2 regions of the Clostridium neonatale genome follow, and region 2 is predicted to be linked to the other one. Evidence: a T-box and tRNA genes for the amino acid it is inferred to sense, from the RefSeq annotation. Region 2 holds a T-box; the other holds one or more tRNA genes.
What was found. The T-box of region 2 lies ahead of leuS (leucine--tRNA ligase). A T-box ahead of a tRNA ligase gene usually reads a tRNA of that ligase, here a tRNA-Leu.

Region 1: it has a tRNA-Leu gene. The T-box ahead of leuS (leucine--tRNA ligase) is inferred to sense a tRNA for this amino acid. The anticodon was not compared.

Annotation. Positions count from the first base shown of each region.
Region 1 is NZ_UICR01000001.1:143,088-150,026, reverse strand. It holds gene spoIIE (stage II sporulation protein E) at 1-251, opposite strand, end outside; gene CNEONATNEC86_RS00710 (AEC family transporter) at 580-1,518, opposite strand; tRNA gene CNEONATNEC86_RS00705 (tRNA-Leu) at 1,680-1,768, opposite strand; tRNA gene CNEONATNEC86_RS00700 (tRNA-Met) at 1,797-1,872, opposite strand; tRNA gene CNEONATNEC86_RS00695 (tRNA-Leu) at 1,896-1,984, opposite strand; tRNA gene CNEONATNEC86_RS00690 (tRNA-Met) at 1,990-2,066, opposite strand; tRNA gene CNEONATNEC86_RS00685 (tRNA-Met) at 2,071-2,146, opposite strand; tRNA gene CNEONATNEC86_RS00680 (tRNA-Leu) at 2,169-2,257, opposite strand; tRNA gene CNEONATNEC86_RS00675 (tRNA-Met) at 2,263-2,339, opposite strand; tRNA gene CNEONATNEC86_RS00670 (tRNA-Met) at 2,344-2,419, opposite strand; tRNA gene CNEONATNEC86_RS00665 (tRNA-Leu) at 2,442-2,530, opposite strand; gene CNEONATNEC86_RS00660 (S1 domain-containing RNA-binding protein) at 2,738-3,148, opposite strand; gene CNEONATNEC86_RS00655 (FtsB family cell division protein) at 3,291-3,587, opposite strand; gene yabQ (spore cortex biosynthesis protein YabQ) at 3,665-4,057, opposite strand; gene yabP (sporulation protein YabP) at 4,067-4,360, opposite strand; gene CNEONATNEC86_RS00640 (RNA-binding S4 domain-containing protein) at 4,465-4,725, opposite strand; gene CNEONATNEC86_RS00635 (HU family DNA-binding protein) at 4,795-5,070, opposite strand; gene yabN (bifunctional methyltransferase/pyrophosphohydrolase YabN) at 5,305-6,750, opposite strand; gene CNEONATNEC86_RS00625 (putative polysaccharide biosynthesis protein) at 6,767-6,939, opposite strand, start outside.
Region 2 is NZ_UICR01000002.1:1,516,411-1,523,349, reverse strand. It holds gene dcd (dCTP deaminase) at 1-476, shown strand, start outside; gene leuS (leucine--tRNA ligase) at 497-2,947, opposite strand; T-box leader at 3,207-3,420, opposite strand; gene CNEONATNEC86_RS18395 (hypothetical protein) at 3,543-4,202, opposite strand; gene CNEONATNEC86_RS18390 (glycerol dehydrogenase) at 4,820-5,914, shown strand; gene chbG (chitin disaccharide deacetylase) at 6,088-6,825, shown strand.

The DNA.
Region 1 (6,939 bases), on a different contig from region 2:
CCAATTGATGCTAGAATACATTTCTTTTTATCTCTTTTAATAGCACATAGAGCCATTAAATACGCTATACCAAATGGTGCAATTCCTTTATTATCTGCTCTATTTAATAATAAAATCACTCTTCCAAGTGATACTCCAATTATAAAAATTGCAAATAGTCTTACCAAAGATATCCTTAACCACGGATTTTTTTTTACTTTATTCTCTCTCCCTATATCATTATAAGAATTTAATTCTAATTCGTATTGCATTTTCGTCGCCTCATTTCCAAATATTGTAATTAGAATTATATCACTCTAGTCTTTCGATATATGTCATAAACTGTTTTCAAACCATAACTTTCGTAGGACAACATCATCTAAAATTCTCTAATATTTAATAATATAGTGTTTTATTTTTAATCTATAATTTATATATAAAATATAAAAAAATCTATGCAAAATGTAGGTTTGCATAGATTTCTTGAAATTAAAATTTGAATAATTAATTTGTCGTTAATGTTAATTATTTTATATATTGTATCGCAAATAAACTGTATTTATTTTTCAGTTTATGAATATACTTATATATTATAAAAATTTAAAAATATCCAAGTTGCTTAATTAAAAGAACCCATAGAAATATGGTTACAATAGATATTGCAGTTGTAAAAACAACTAGCTGTCCAGCAAGTTCACTATCTGCCCCCATTTGTTCAGCCATTGTAAAAGATGATACTGCTGTAGGTGCTGAAAACATAATTAATACGCTCGCTAACTCAATATCTCTAAATCCCATAGCTATTGATATAGGAATAAATATTGAAGGAATAAATATTAATCTTCCAAATACTCCTATAAATATATTTCTTATATTTCCTTTTAATCTACTAAACTCAAATTCCCCTCCCAATATTACAAGTGCTAGAGGTGTTGCTATTTTTGATATGTCTTGTATTGCAGTTTCCATAAAAACAGGCAACTTTATATTTATGAAAAGAGCCATTAAACCAAGTGCTGATGCTATAATTAACGGGTTTTTAGCAATACCTTTAATTATAGCTTTTATGTTAATATGTCCACCTCTAAATATCTCTAAAACTATAACTGCGAGAAAATTAAAAGTAGGCACTACAACAGCTATAAGTAATGATGTAATTCCAATAGCGTCATCTCCAAACAGAGAAATTACTACTGGTATTCCAAATAAAACAAAATTACTTCTAAAAATAGTCTGTATTAATACCCCTCTTCTTGCATTTTCTTTTTCAATTAACGGTATTATAATACACATAAATAAACAACTTATTACTATAGAACTTGGAGCAAAAATCATGAGCTTAATATTAAAAACTCCATCCAAATTAGTTTTGTATACATTATAAAAAAGTAATGTTGGTAGAAATATTTTAAATGTTACATTATTCATAACCTTTAATGTATGTTTATCTATTAACTTAATTCTTTTAATAAAATACCCCAATGCAACCGTAAGAAATAAAGGTAAAACTACATTTAATGATAATATTATATTTTCCATAAGCCCCCCCAATTTATATTTATTATATAAATATTACATTTAAGAAATTTCTCTGTCAAACTCGTCACTTAATTTAGAAAAAATATAATGACATATATTTTTTCATCTTTATATAGAATTTTGCACAAAACAAAAAAGACTTAAGCTTTTGCTTAAGTCTTTGGTGCCGAAGACCGGAATCGAACCGGTACGGTGTTTAACCACCGCAGGATTTTAAGTCCTGTGCGTCTGCCAGTTCCGCCACTTCGGCATACTATAAGGCAATTGTTATATAATTATGGTTGCGGGGGCAGGACTTGAACCTACGGCCTTCGGGTTATGAGCCCGACGAGCTACCAACTGCTCCACCCCGCGATGTTAAATACTATTTATTTTTTTGGTGCCGAAGACCGGAATCGAACCGGTACGGTGTTTAACCACCGCAGGATTTTAAGTCCTGTGCGTCTGCCAGTTCCGCCACTTCGGCACTTTTGGTAGCGGAAATAGGACTTGAACCTACGACACCTCGGGTATGAACCGAGTGCTCTAGCCAGCTGAGCTATTCCGCCATAATGGTTGCGGGGGCAGGACTTGAACCTACGGCCTTCGGGTTATGAGCCCGACGAGCTACCAACTGCTCCACCCCGCGATGTTAAATACTATTTATTTTTTGGTGCCGAAGACCGGAATCGAACCGGTACGGTGTTTAACCACCGCAGGATTTTAAGTCCTGTGCGTCTGCCAGTTCCGCCACTTCGGCACTTTTGGTAGCGGAAATAGGACTTGAACCTACGACACCTCGGGTATGAACCGAGTGCTCTAGCCAGCTGAGCTATTCCGCCATAATGGTTGCGGGGGCAGGACTTGAACCTACGGCCTTCGGGTTATGAGCCCGACGAGCTACCAACTGCTCCACCCCGCGATGTTAAATACTATTTATTTTTTGGTGCCGAAGACCGGAATCGAACCGGTACGGTGTTTAACCACCGCAGGATTTTAAGTCCTGTGCGTCTGCCAGTTCCGCCACTTCGGCTTGTTGAACATCAAGCTGCTAACAACAAAACTTATTATAATGCATAATGTTATTACTGTCAACCTAATTTTTTTATAAATTTTATTATTTATTTTAATTAATTAAATTTTAATGTATAAAAAATGTAGAATAAATATAATTGCAAAACAAGCCAATTATTAATTCATCCTACATAATAGCGCCATTAATAATATCTTTGATAGATAATTAAACTCTTTTACTATTCTTACCTTTGAATTCTTGATGTTTTTTCACATCTTGCATTCTTTCCTCACTATCTTTTAAGAATTTTGACATAATATCTTCAAAGTTATTTGCTGCTGATTTTTTCTTTTCAGATGATTTCCAATCAATTTCCGCTGGTCTAGCTGATCTTTTAGGAACATTAGTATTTGCTTGTTTTATTGAAAGACTTATTTTACCATTATCATCAATTGATATAACTTTTACTTTAACTTTATCTTGTTCTTTAAGATGCTCCTTTATATCTTTTACATAAGAATCCGCTACTTCTGAGATGTGAACCAATCCAGTTTTCCCTTCAACTTCAATAAAAGCTCCAAAATTTGTAATATTAACTACTGTGCCCTCTACTATGTTTCCTGCCATTAAGGTCATGTTTAAACGACTCCTCCTTGAATTTGAAAATATATTGTTTAAGAACAATTTACATTAGTAATTATTCTTGCTTTAAACCTAATTATTAGTTAAATGATTTTTTATTATTCAATTTAAGATAAATATTTATAAAAATCAGAATCTAATTCCCATCGTTTTTGGCCGACTCTTCACTATTAACAACTTTCTCACCGGGTTTAATCATACCAAGTCTTTCTCTTGCCAATCTTTCTAAGTAATCCAATGATCCTTCATCAATTTTATTAACCTCATCTTGAAGTCTTTCATGTTTAGTCTTAATTTCGTCTAACTGAGATTGTTTGCTTTGTATTTCCTTTTCTATTCTGTTCATTGTTATCATTTGTCTAATATAGCCAAAACAAAAGATGAATAAAAATAAAGCAATTATCAATTTCTTTAATATTGACTTTTTTCTCATAATATAGAACCTCTATTTTTATAAATTACCCTAATTATATTGTAAACACTATATTAATATTATTCAAGATATTTTTCTTATTTATTCTTATCTATAATCTTATAAAATGCTAGTTTTAATGGATAACTTAAGTTTTTTAATATCACCCTTATAATCTTAAAAATTATATCTAGTATAAATTTTTCGATACTATAAAAATACTTACTTATAAATATCATATAAAGTAAAATAGTGCAACATATAAAAATATATACATATGGAGTTAAAAAAGCATAGTTAGTATATAATAAAAAAGTAAAAACAATTATACTTGCGAGTATCCAAAATAATATATCTTCCACAATCATAACAGCCTTAAAATTACTTAACCCTCTGATTATTCTATACATATCAAATAGTATGCCTGTTATTATTCCTGCTAATATACTAAAGAATACTATGTTAAATTGCATGCTTATCTGTAGCGGCATCTTCTTACCCTACCTAAATAGCCTTTTTATTATGCTTTCATCGCTCTTTTTTGTTACTTTTCCATTATACACCATAGATGCAATATTGCCTTCAATTATAACATCTCCATTTTGCACATCTAATTTATTCATTTTTAGATCTTCACCTTTAATAGTTAGATTACCTAAATTAGTAGTCAAATCTATTTTTAATTCATCAAAACTTATAACTTCAATAACTCCACTTATAGTTAATCTTCTTCTATTTTCTAAATTTAAATTAGACTTATTTTCTTCTTGTTTATTATCTACTCTTTTCTCCATAAAAACTTCCTCCTATATTCTTCTTATATACATATATGATTATAGGATTAGATTTAGAATTTATATTTTCTATTAAATATAATAAAAAGAGTAGTTATTAGTTTCTACTCTTTGTCTTCTTCGCCTTCTAGTATAGTATACATTTCTTTAGCATCTTCTTTTCTAACATGTTCAGCAATATTAATAATCTCTGCTTTAAGCATTCTGTTAGCAAATGTTATTTCGATAATATCACCTTCATTTATCTTTGTAGAAGGTTTTGCTACCTTATCATTTATTTTTATTCTTCCACTTTCGCAAACTTCCTTAGCTACCGTTCTTCTTTTTATTATTCTTGAAACTTTTAAGTACTTATCTAATCTCATTTCTTCTCCTTATAGTAAATTAAAAGAACCCGAAACTTCGGGTCCACTTTTCCTATTTTAAGTTAATTATTACTTATTAACTTTATCTTTAAATTCTTTTCCTGGCTTGAATACTGGAACTGTTGTTTCAGCAATATCAAGAGGTTCTCCTGTTCTTGGATTTCTTACTTTTCTTGCTTTTCTTACTCTGCTTTCAAAAGTACCAAATCCAACTAATTGAACCTTATCCTTGTTTTCTAAAGTTTCTTCAACTGTTTCGATGAATGCTTTTAAAGCTAATTCAGCATCTTTTTTAGTTAATTTACTTTTTTCTGCCATACTAGTGATTAATTCTGATTTATTCACAATAACATCCTCCTTAAAATACAGTTACATTTTATTTAAACTGTTCTTTTTATGTACTAAGTTGCACCCTTTTATTATATAACCTCTTTCCACAAGAGTCTATAGAAAAACAAATTCTTTCATTGAATTAAAAATAAAGCAAAATTATATAGCAAATAAGTTACAACATAGTTACTTTATAAATTATTATTCTTCAAAAAGTAGAAAATTCCTTTAATATATTGTTATATTAATCTATTTTTTTGATTTTTCCCAAAGTTTATCCATATCTTCTAAGCTCATATCAATTAATTCAATACCTTTTTTCTTTGATTCTTCATCAATATAAGCAAATCTACGTATAAACTTGTCTATAGCATTATTTAAAGAAATTTCTTCATCAACCTTTAAAAGTCTAGCAATATTTACACAAGAAAATAATAAATCACCGACTTCATCTTTTATTTTATCCATATTTTCCATATTATATACATCTATTACTTCTTGAATTTCTTCATTTAATTTTTTTATTGCTTCATCAACATTTTCAAAATCAAATCCAACCTTTTTAGCCTTTTCTTGAACTTTATGCGCTCTTAAAAGCGCTGGTAATCCTTTAGTTATTCCTTTCATTTCATCAACAAGTCCTAAATATCCCTTTTCTTTCTTTTTTAATTCATCCCATTTGATTATAACTTCATCAGAGGTATTTAAATTAACATCACTATTAAAAATATGTGGATGTCTATATATCATTTTATTACAAATCCCCTCTATTACGTCTAGAATGTTAAAATAACCATCTTCATTACCTATTGATGAATGAAATACAACTTGAAGTAATACATCTCCTAGCTCCTCTATCAAGGCGTCATCATCATCTCTGTCTATAGCATCAATAACTTCATAACTCTCTTCTACAAGTGCCTTTTCTAAGGATTTATGAGTCTGTTCTTTATCCCAAGGACATCCATCTTCACTTCTTAATTTTTCTACTATATCTAATAAATCATTAAAATCTTTTTTATTATTTAGATCCCTAGGCATATATATAGATGTTAGATAGTCTATATCCTCCTGCATATCTAGTTCAAATAAAGGTATCTTTCTAATACTTTCTTCTCCCTGTATACCTGCTGCTCTTACATAAAATATTTCTGTCTCATCATTATAATATTCTAATAATCTAAGTTTAACTTCTGATGCTATTAATGGATTATATACTTGAGTTACTATTGTTCCTATTCTCTTGTCTAATATTTGATTTTTTATATCAAATGCATCTATTACCTTTAATCCTTCTATTGGATCTATTTGTAGACCTTCCATCATAGCATCTATAAAACTAACAGCTGGAATTATTTTATACTCTATGTTTTCTTCTTTACATAAATCAATTAAATTAAAAACAGATTTTTCAGCAACTAGAGGATGACCCGGAACTGCATAAACCAAGTCCCCGCACTCTTTATGTTTACATATTAAATCTTGTGCTATATCTAAATATACTTCATCAAAGCTTTCCTTAGTCTCATATACGTTATCATAGGTGCTGAAATTCACTTTCTCTTCTATTAAGTAATCTACTGTTGGATGTTTTTCTGTTCTCAAAAACACATTCTTCCCATTTCTAAGTTCATTTAATGTTCCTATTGTTAATGATTCCTTTGATCCTGGTCCTAATCCAACTATTTTAATCATTAGGTTCCTCTCCTTTTTATATCCTTTTGATTCTATCTTTTATTTCTTCTATTCCAAATACTTTAAATACTATTACTAATATACCATATATTATTCCTCCTATAAATATTGACAACAAACATGATATACCATTACTTACAGTGCACTTATATATAATATTATAACTAAACATTACTGCTATTATCATAA
Region 2 (6,939 bases):
TAATAATAGAGCCATTTAATGAGAAGAAAATCAATCCTAATAGTTATAATTTATCTCTACATAATGAATTATTAGTGTATGAAGATAATTTATTAGATATGAAAAAACCTAATGAAACTAAAAAAATAATAATACCAGAAGATGGATTGATATTAGAGCCAGGAAAATTATATTTAGGAAGAACTAATGAGTTTACCAAAACAGAGAAATTCGTGCCTATGCTTGAAGGAAGATCTTCTACAGGAAGGCTAGGGTTATTTATACATGTAACTGCAGGTTTTGGTGATATAGGATTTGCAGGATATTGGACACTTGAAATATTCTGTGTTCAGCCAATAAAAGTATATCCTAATGTTGATATATGTCAGATTTATTATCATGATATTCATGGAGAATATGATCTTTATAATAGTGGGAAATATCAAAATAATACAGGTGTTCAGCCAAGCTTGATGTATAAGGATTTTGAAAAATAAAAAAGGGCATATGCCCTTTTTTATTTTACAACTATATTAACAAGTCTTCCCTTAATAACAATAACTTTTACAATGTTTTTACCATTAGTATTTTCTCTTATTATTTCATTATCTAATGCAGCAGCTTTAATACCTTCTTCATCTAAATTAGAAGCTACCATTATTTTAGCTTTAATCTTACCATTAATTTGAATAGCTATTTCAACTTCATCTTTAACTAATGCATTTGGATCGAACTCTGGTAATCTCTCATTAAATACAGTAGTATTGTATCCAAGTAAGCTCCATTGTTCTTCACTAAAGTGAGGTGCAAATGATGCTAATAGTTTGATGAAATCAACAACAGTTTCTTTTAAGAAGGCTGGATTTTTAACACCTTCTTGAAGGTACTTGTTAAGCGCATTTGTAAGTTCCATAAGTCTTGCAATTGCAGTATTAAATTGCATCTTGTTACCATCTTCAGTTACACCTTTGATTGCAGTATGTCTCCAGAAGTTTAATTCTTTTTCAGGTGCATCTATTGTAGTCTTAGTATTTTCAGATGAATTTATAACTTCTCTAGAAAGTTCTAAAGTTCGTTCAATTCTATCTACAAACTTACCAACAGATTTGATTCCATCATCACTCCAAGCTCCGCCTTCAGTATATCCAAAACCAAACATTAGGTACATTCTGAATACATCAGCACCATATTGTTTAATGTAATCATCAGGAGAAATAGTATTTCCTTTTGACTTACTCATTTTAAGTCCATCTGGTCCTAATATTAAACCTTGGTGAGTTAAGCTTAAGAATGGTTCATCAAAGTTTAAGTATCCCATATCTCTTAATGCTTTAGTTATGAATCTTGCATATAATAAGTGCATGCATGCATGTTCTGGACCACCAACGTATTTATCTACTGGTAAAATCTTATTGATTTTTTCTGGATCAAAAGGTGCATCTTCATTTTTATTATCTGCATATCTTAAGTAATACCAAGATGAACATACAAATGTATCTAAAGTATCAGCTTCTCTTTTAGCTGGCTTACCACAACATGGGCAAGTAGTGTTTATGAAACTTTCACATTTACTAAGTGGTGATTTACCATCTGGAGTAAATTCAACATCATATGGAAGTTTTACTGGTAAATCTTTTTCTGGAACTGGAACTATACCACAATCGTCACAGTAGATGATTGGAATTGGGGCACCCCAGTATCTTTGTCTTGATACAAGCCAGTCTCTTAATCTGAAGTTAACCTTCATTTCACCAAGTTTATCTTTTTCAAGCTCAGCAACTATAGATTTTTTAGCTTCATCAGTAGTTAAACCATCAAATTTTCCAGAGTTAACAAGTATACCATGTTCACAGAATGGAAGTTCAGGTTCATTTCCTACTTTATCAGTAATAACTCTTTCTATAGGTAAATTGAACTTTGTAGCAAATGCAAAGTCTCTTTCATCATGAGCTGGAACTGCCATAACACATCCAGTACCATATGTAGCTAATACATAGTCAGCAATCCATATTGGAACTACTTTTCCATTTATAGGATTAATAGCGTATGAACCAGTGAATACACCGCTCTTTTCTTTAGATGATGATTGTCTTTCTATATCAGATTGTTTAGCTGCTGCTTCTTTATATTCTTCAACTGCAGCTTTGTTTTCCGGAGTTGTAAGTTCATCAACTAATTTGTTTTCTGGAGCTAAAACAACATAAGTTACACCATTTAATGTATCAACTCTTGTTGTAAATACATCAAATTGTAAGTCAGAATCTTTAACCTTAAATGTAACTTGTGCACCGTAAGATCTTCCAATCCAGTGTTTTTGCATTGATTTAGTCTTTTCAGGCCAGTCTAAGCTACCTAATTTATCCAATAATTCATCAGCATAATCAGTGATTTTGAAGAACCATTGAGTTAAATCTTTCTTTGTAACTTCAGTTCCACATCTTTCGCATTCACCTTCAACAACTTGTTCATTAGCTAAAACTGTGTTACAAGATGGACACCAATTAACGGGTGCTTTCTTTCTGTAAGCTAAACCTTTTTCATATAATTTTAAGAATAACCATTGAGTCCATTTGTAATAATCAGGAAGACAAGTAACAACTTCATTTTCCCAGTTAAACATAGCACCCATTGATTTTAATTGCTTTTCCATTGTTTCAATGTTCTTTAAAGTAGAATCTTCAGGATGTATACCGGTTTTTATAGCATAGTTTTCTGCTGGTAAACCAAAGGCATCAAATCCCATTGGTTGGAATACATTATATCCTTGCATTCTTTTAAGTCTTGCCCAAGTATCTGTTGGTCCATAGTTAAACCAGTGACCAGCATGTAATTGAGCTCCAGATGGATAAGAGAACATTTCAAGAGTATAAAGCTTTTTATCTAGCTTTGTATCATCAAATTTATATGTTTCGTTTTCTTCCCAAATCTTTTGCCATTTTTCATCGATTTTAGTACTGTAATTTGACATTTTAAACCTCCAAATTTTATCAATTTATAATTCACAATTCACAATTCACAATTGAGGAGGAAATTACTTCGTAATTTCTTTTGAATTTTATATAGTGATTTTTTATGAAAATTACTATAAGTGATTAACTTTCCTAAGGAAAGTTATATGCAATATATAGAATCCATAAATAGTTTTAGCTATTTAATCCGTCATTGTTAATTGTCAATTGTAATGAATTTATTCTTAAATATAATAAAAAAGCTTTCATCTCTTAAATTTAAGAGACGAAAGCGTAATTTCCGTGGTACCACTCTTATTAAAAGAAATAGATAAACTAAATCTTTTCACTCGACATTATAACGGGATTACCCGTACCTGCTTCTAACAAGTAAGCTCATAGACAAGTTCATAATCATATAACACTATTTTACACCATCCAATAGTTCTCTTAAGATATAATAATTATTACTACTTCTAATCAACGCCATATACAATTTTAGAACTATTATATATTAAAATTTGTAAAAAATCAATATATCTTTAAAAACCATTAAAATCGTAAAGGAATATTGATTTTATAAAAATATATCTAAAATTTTAATTTAGATGTATTTTAAAACTCAATAGGATCACTTTTAATTTCTAAATTTTCTCGTCTATTATCTAATGGATTTAAATTTATATGATGTATTTTTTCACCTTCTGAAGTACCCATAATTACTGTGTCTAAATGAATTCTTCCATTTGGAGTATTTGCGATAACACAAGGTTCGCCTTTTACTTTGTGATTAACCCAAGTATATTCGTTTGTTACAACATTATTTAAATCTTCAGCAGAAATTAAAGCTTTTGAAGTTACATTACCATTCCTATCTTTTAAAAGAATAGCTATTGTATTATTATCTAATTTTTCAATTTCATTCTTTTCTTTTCTATCAAACAAAGTTAAATTAGATTTTCTGTTATCTAATGTATCTTTATTGATATGTATTATTGGGGTATTGGAATTTGCATCCATAACAAAGTTTTGTAAGCTTTGTTTTAATGGCTTAGATTTTTTGTTCATAGCAGTTGTACTGATATTTTGAATTGTATAGCTGTTAGAATCTTTATTCCATTCTGCAAACCAAACGCCAGCATTTTTAACTTTATCTAAATCTGTAGTATCTATTTTAGCTGTAATCTCAGAACCATTCTTTTTTAATACTGTCATTAATGTAATGTTATCTTTAACCTCAAACTTGTTTTCTGTATTTTTATAATTAGTTTTCATAAGAACACCTCGTTTTTATTTTAATTATTGCCAATTTTATCAAAAATAAATTAATTCGCTACTAATTATAACAAATTGTGGAGGGAAAAGATATACACCTATAAAAAGAGCAGCTATGCTGCAATTCGGATCTTATGCTTAATTTTATATGTATTTATAATAGATTATTTTAAATGGAACGCCTGCTCATATGCATTTGTAGGTGTAATTGATTCGTACCAAATGCAAGATTTGGGCTCTCTGCTTAAGGAAACATCTTCATCAGTAGATGAAGATGGGCTATACGGCTAGGCTCGTGCCTCACCAAGCATTATATGCCAAAGAGCAGCTATGCTGCAATTGGGATTTTAATAAAAATATTGTGGATTATTCATTAAAGTTATTTTATATAATAAGAAGAGCAAGATATACTGCAATGTGAATTTCAAAACAAAAGTATATTTATGTTTCAAATGAATTGAGAAATATAAGGATCATATTGTAGAAATTCAGCCAAAATACCGTTAAAGAATGCATTTAAATAAAATATTCAGAAAATTCAAATTTTAACTTGATATTAAATTTGTATTAGTTACAATAAAGTTGAGAGATAAAATATTTATTAAGGAGGAATAGGTATGGCTAAAATAATTATTGCACCAAATAAATATGTACAAGCAAGTGGAGAGCTTGCAAATTTATCAAAGTATGTTTCAGAATTAGGAAAGAACGCATTATGTCTTTTAACAGAAGGAGGATTCAAGAGAGTAAAAGATACAATTGATAAAAGCTTTTCTGAAAACGAATGCAGTATAATATATGAAAAGTTTAACGGTGAATGTTGTACTACAGAGATTAACCGTATAATGGAGGTATGCAACAATAATAATATAGACGTTATAATTGGTGTTGGAGGTGGAAAGATTCTAGACACTACAAAAAGTGTAGGTTATTGTAAGAATATGCCGGTTGTTATAGTTCCGACAATAGCATCAACTGATGCTCCTTGTAGTGCTTTATCAGTTATTTATACAGAGGATGGTGTGTTTGAAAAATATTTATTCTTAAAGCAAAATCCAAATCTAGTATTAGTAGATACTGATATTATTGCACAAGCACCAACAAGACTTTTGGCATCTGGTATGGGAGATGCACTTGCAACATATTTTGAAGCAAGAGCTTGCAATGCATCAGGTTCTCAAACTTGTGCATTTGGAACACCAACTCTTGCAGCTATGGCACTAGCAGAACTTTGCTATGATACTTTAATAACAGAAGGTGAGCTGGCTATTAAAGCTGTAGAAAATAATGTATGCACAAAGGCAGTAGAAAAAGTAATAGAAGCTAATACATTATTAAGTGGAATTGGATTTGAAAGTGGTGGACTTGCAGGAGCACATGCAATTCATAATGGATTTACAGTTCTTCCACAGTGTCACCATATGTATCATGGAGAAAAAGTTGCATTTGGTACATTAGTACAACTTGTACTAGAAGATGCACCTGAAGAAGAAATTGCAGAGGTTATAGATTTCTGTTGTAGAGTGGGACTTCCAGTAACATTAAAACAACTTGGAATTACAGAAATAAAAGAAGAAGAAATTATGGAAGTTGCTAAAGCTGCTACTGCAGAAGGAGAGTCAATTCATAATATGCCATTTCATGTATCTGCAAAGGATGTATATGCAGCAATTTTAACAGCTAATTCTATTGGAAAGGATTATGTAGAATAGTCTATATTAAATAATTATTAAAGAAAATAATAATTATATCATTATGAACAAGTATAGTAACGTTATGCAAATTAATGTGTAACGTTACAGTTGTTTTACAATATAGTAAGATGTTGCTTTAATTTATTAATGAAAAGTCTATTTTAGATGTATGACATATGGAGGATAGTATAATGAAATTAATAGTAAATGCAGATGATTTCGGAATATCAAAAGCTGTAACACTTGGAATATTAGAAGCACACAAAAATGGTATTGTTAAATCAACTACTCTTATGTGTAACATGGAAGATGCAGAATATGCTGCAAACTTATCCAAGAATTATAATGATCTTGGAGTAGGCATACATTTTGTATTAACTGCAGGAAAGCCATTATCAAAAGATGTACAATCCTTAGTAGATGAGAATGGGAATTTCAAAAGTAATAGTTTAATAATGAAGACAGCTAAAATTGAGGATATAAGAAAAGAGTTTAATGCTCAATTTGAAAAATTTCTTTCATTTGGAATAAAACCAACCCATATTGATAGCCATCATCATGTACACAAGGAACCTATGGTATTTGAAGTAGTTATGGAGTTTTCAAAAAAATATAACTTGCCAATAAGAAAAGTAAATGATAAGAGTATAGAGAAATTAAAAAAATTAAATAAAGGAATGATATTTACAGAAGAGTTTTATGGTAAAGAAAATATAGAATCTAAAAATTTTATAAATTTATTAATTAAGAACAAAGATACAGAATTTTTAGAGATAATGTGTCATCCAGCATATTTAGATGAAAAAATATTAAATTCAAGCTCTTATTTGCTAGAAAGAACTAAAGAGTTATCAACATTAACAAGTGGAGAAATAAAAGAATATATAAAAGATAATAAAATAAAATTAATAAATTATGCTAATATATAAATACATCATTTAGCTTAATAATAGAAGGAAATTTGTTAAAATAGAATATTAAAATTAATATAAGATTGAGGTTTGCTAAGAATATAGAAATTCAGTAAATCTCAATCTTTTATT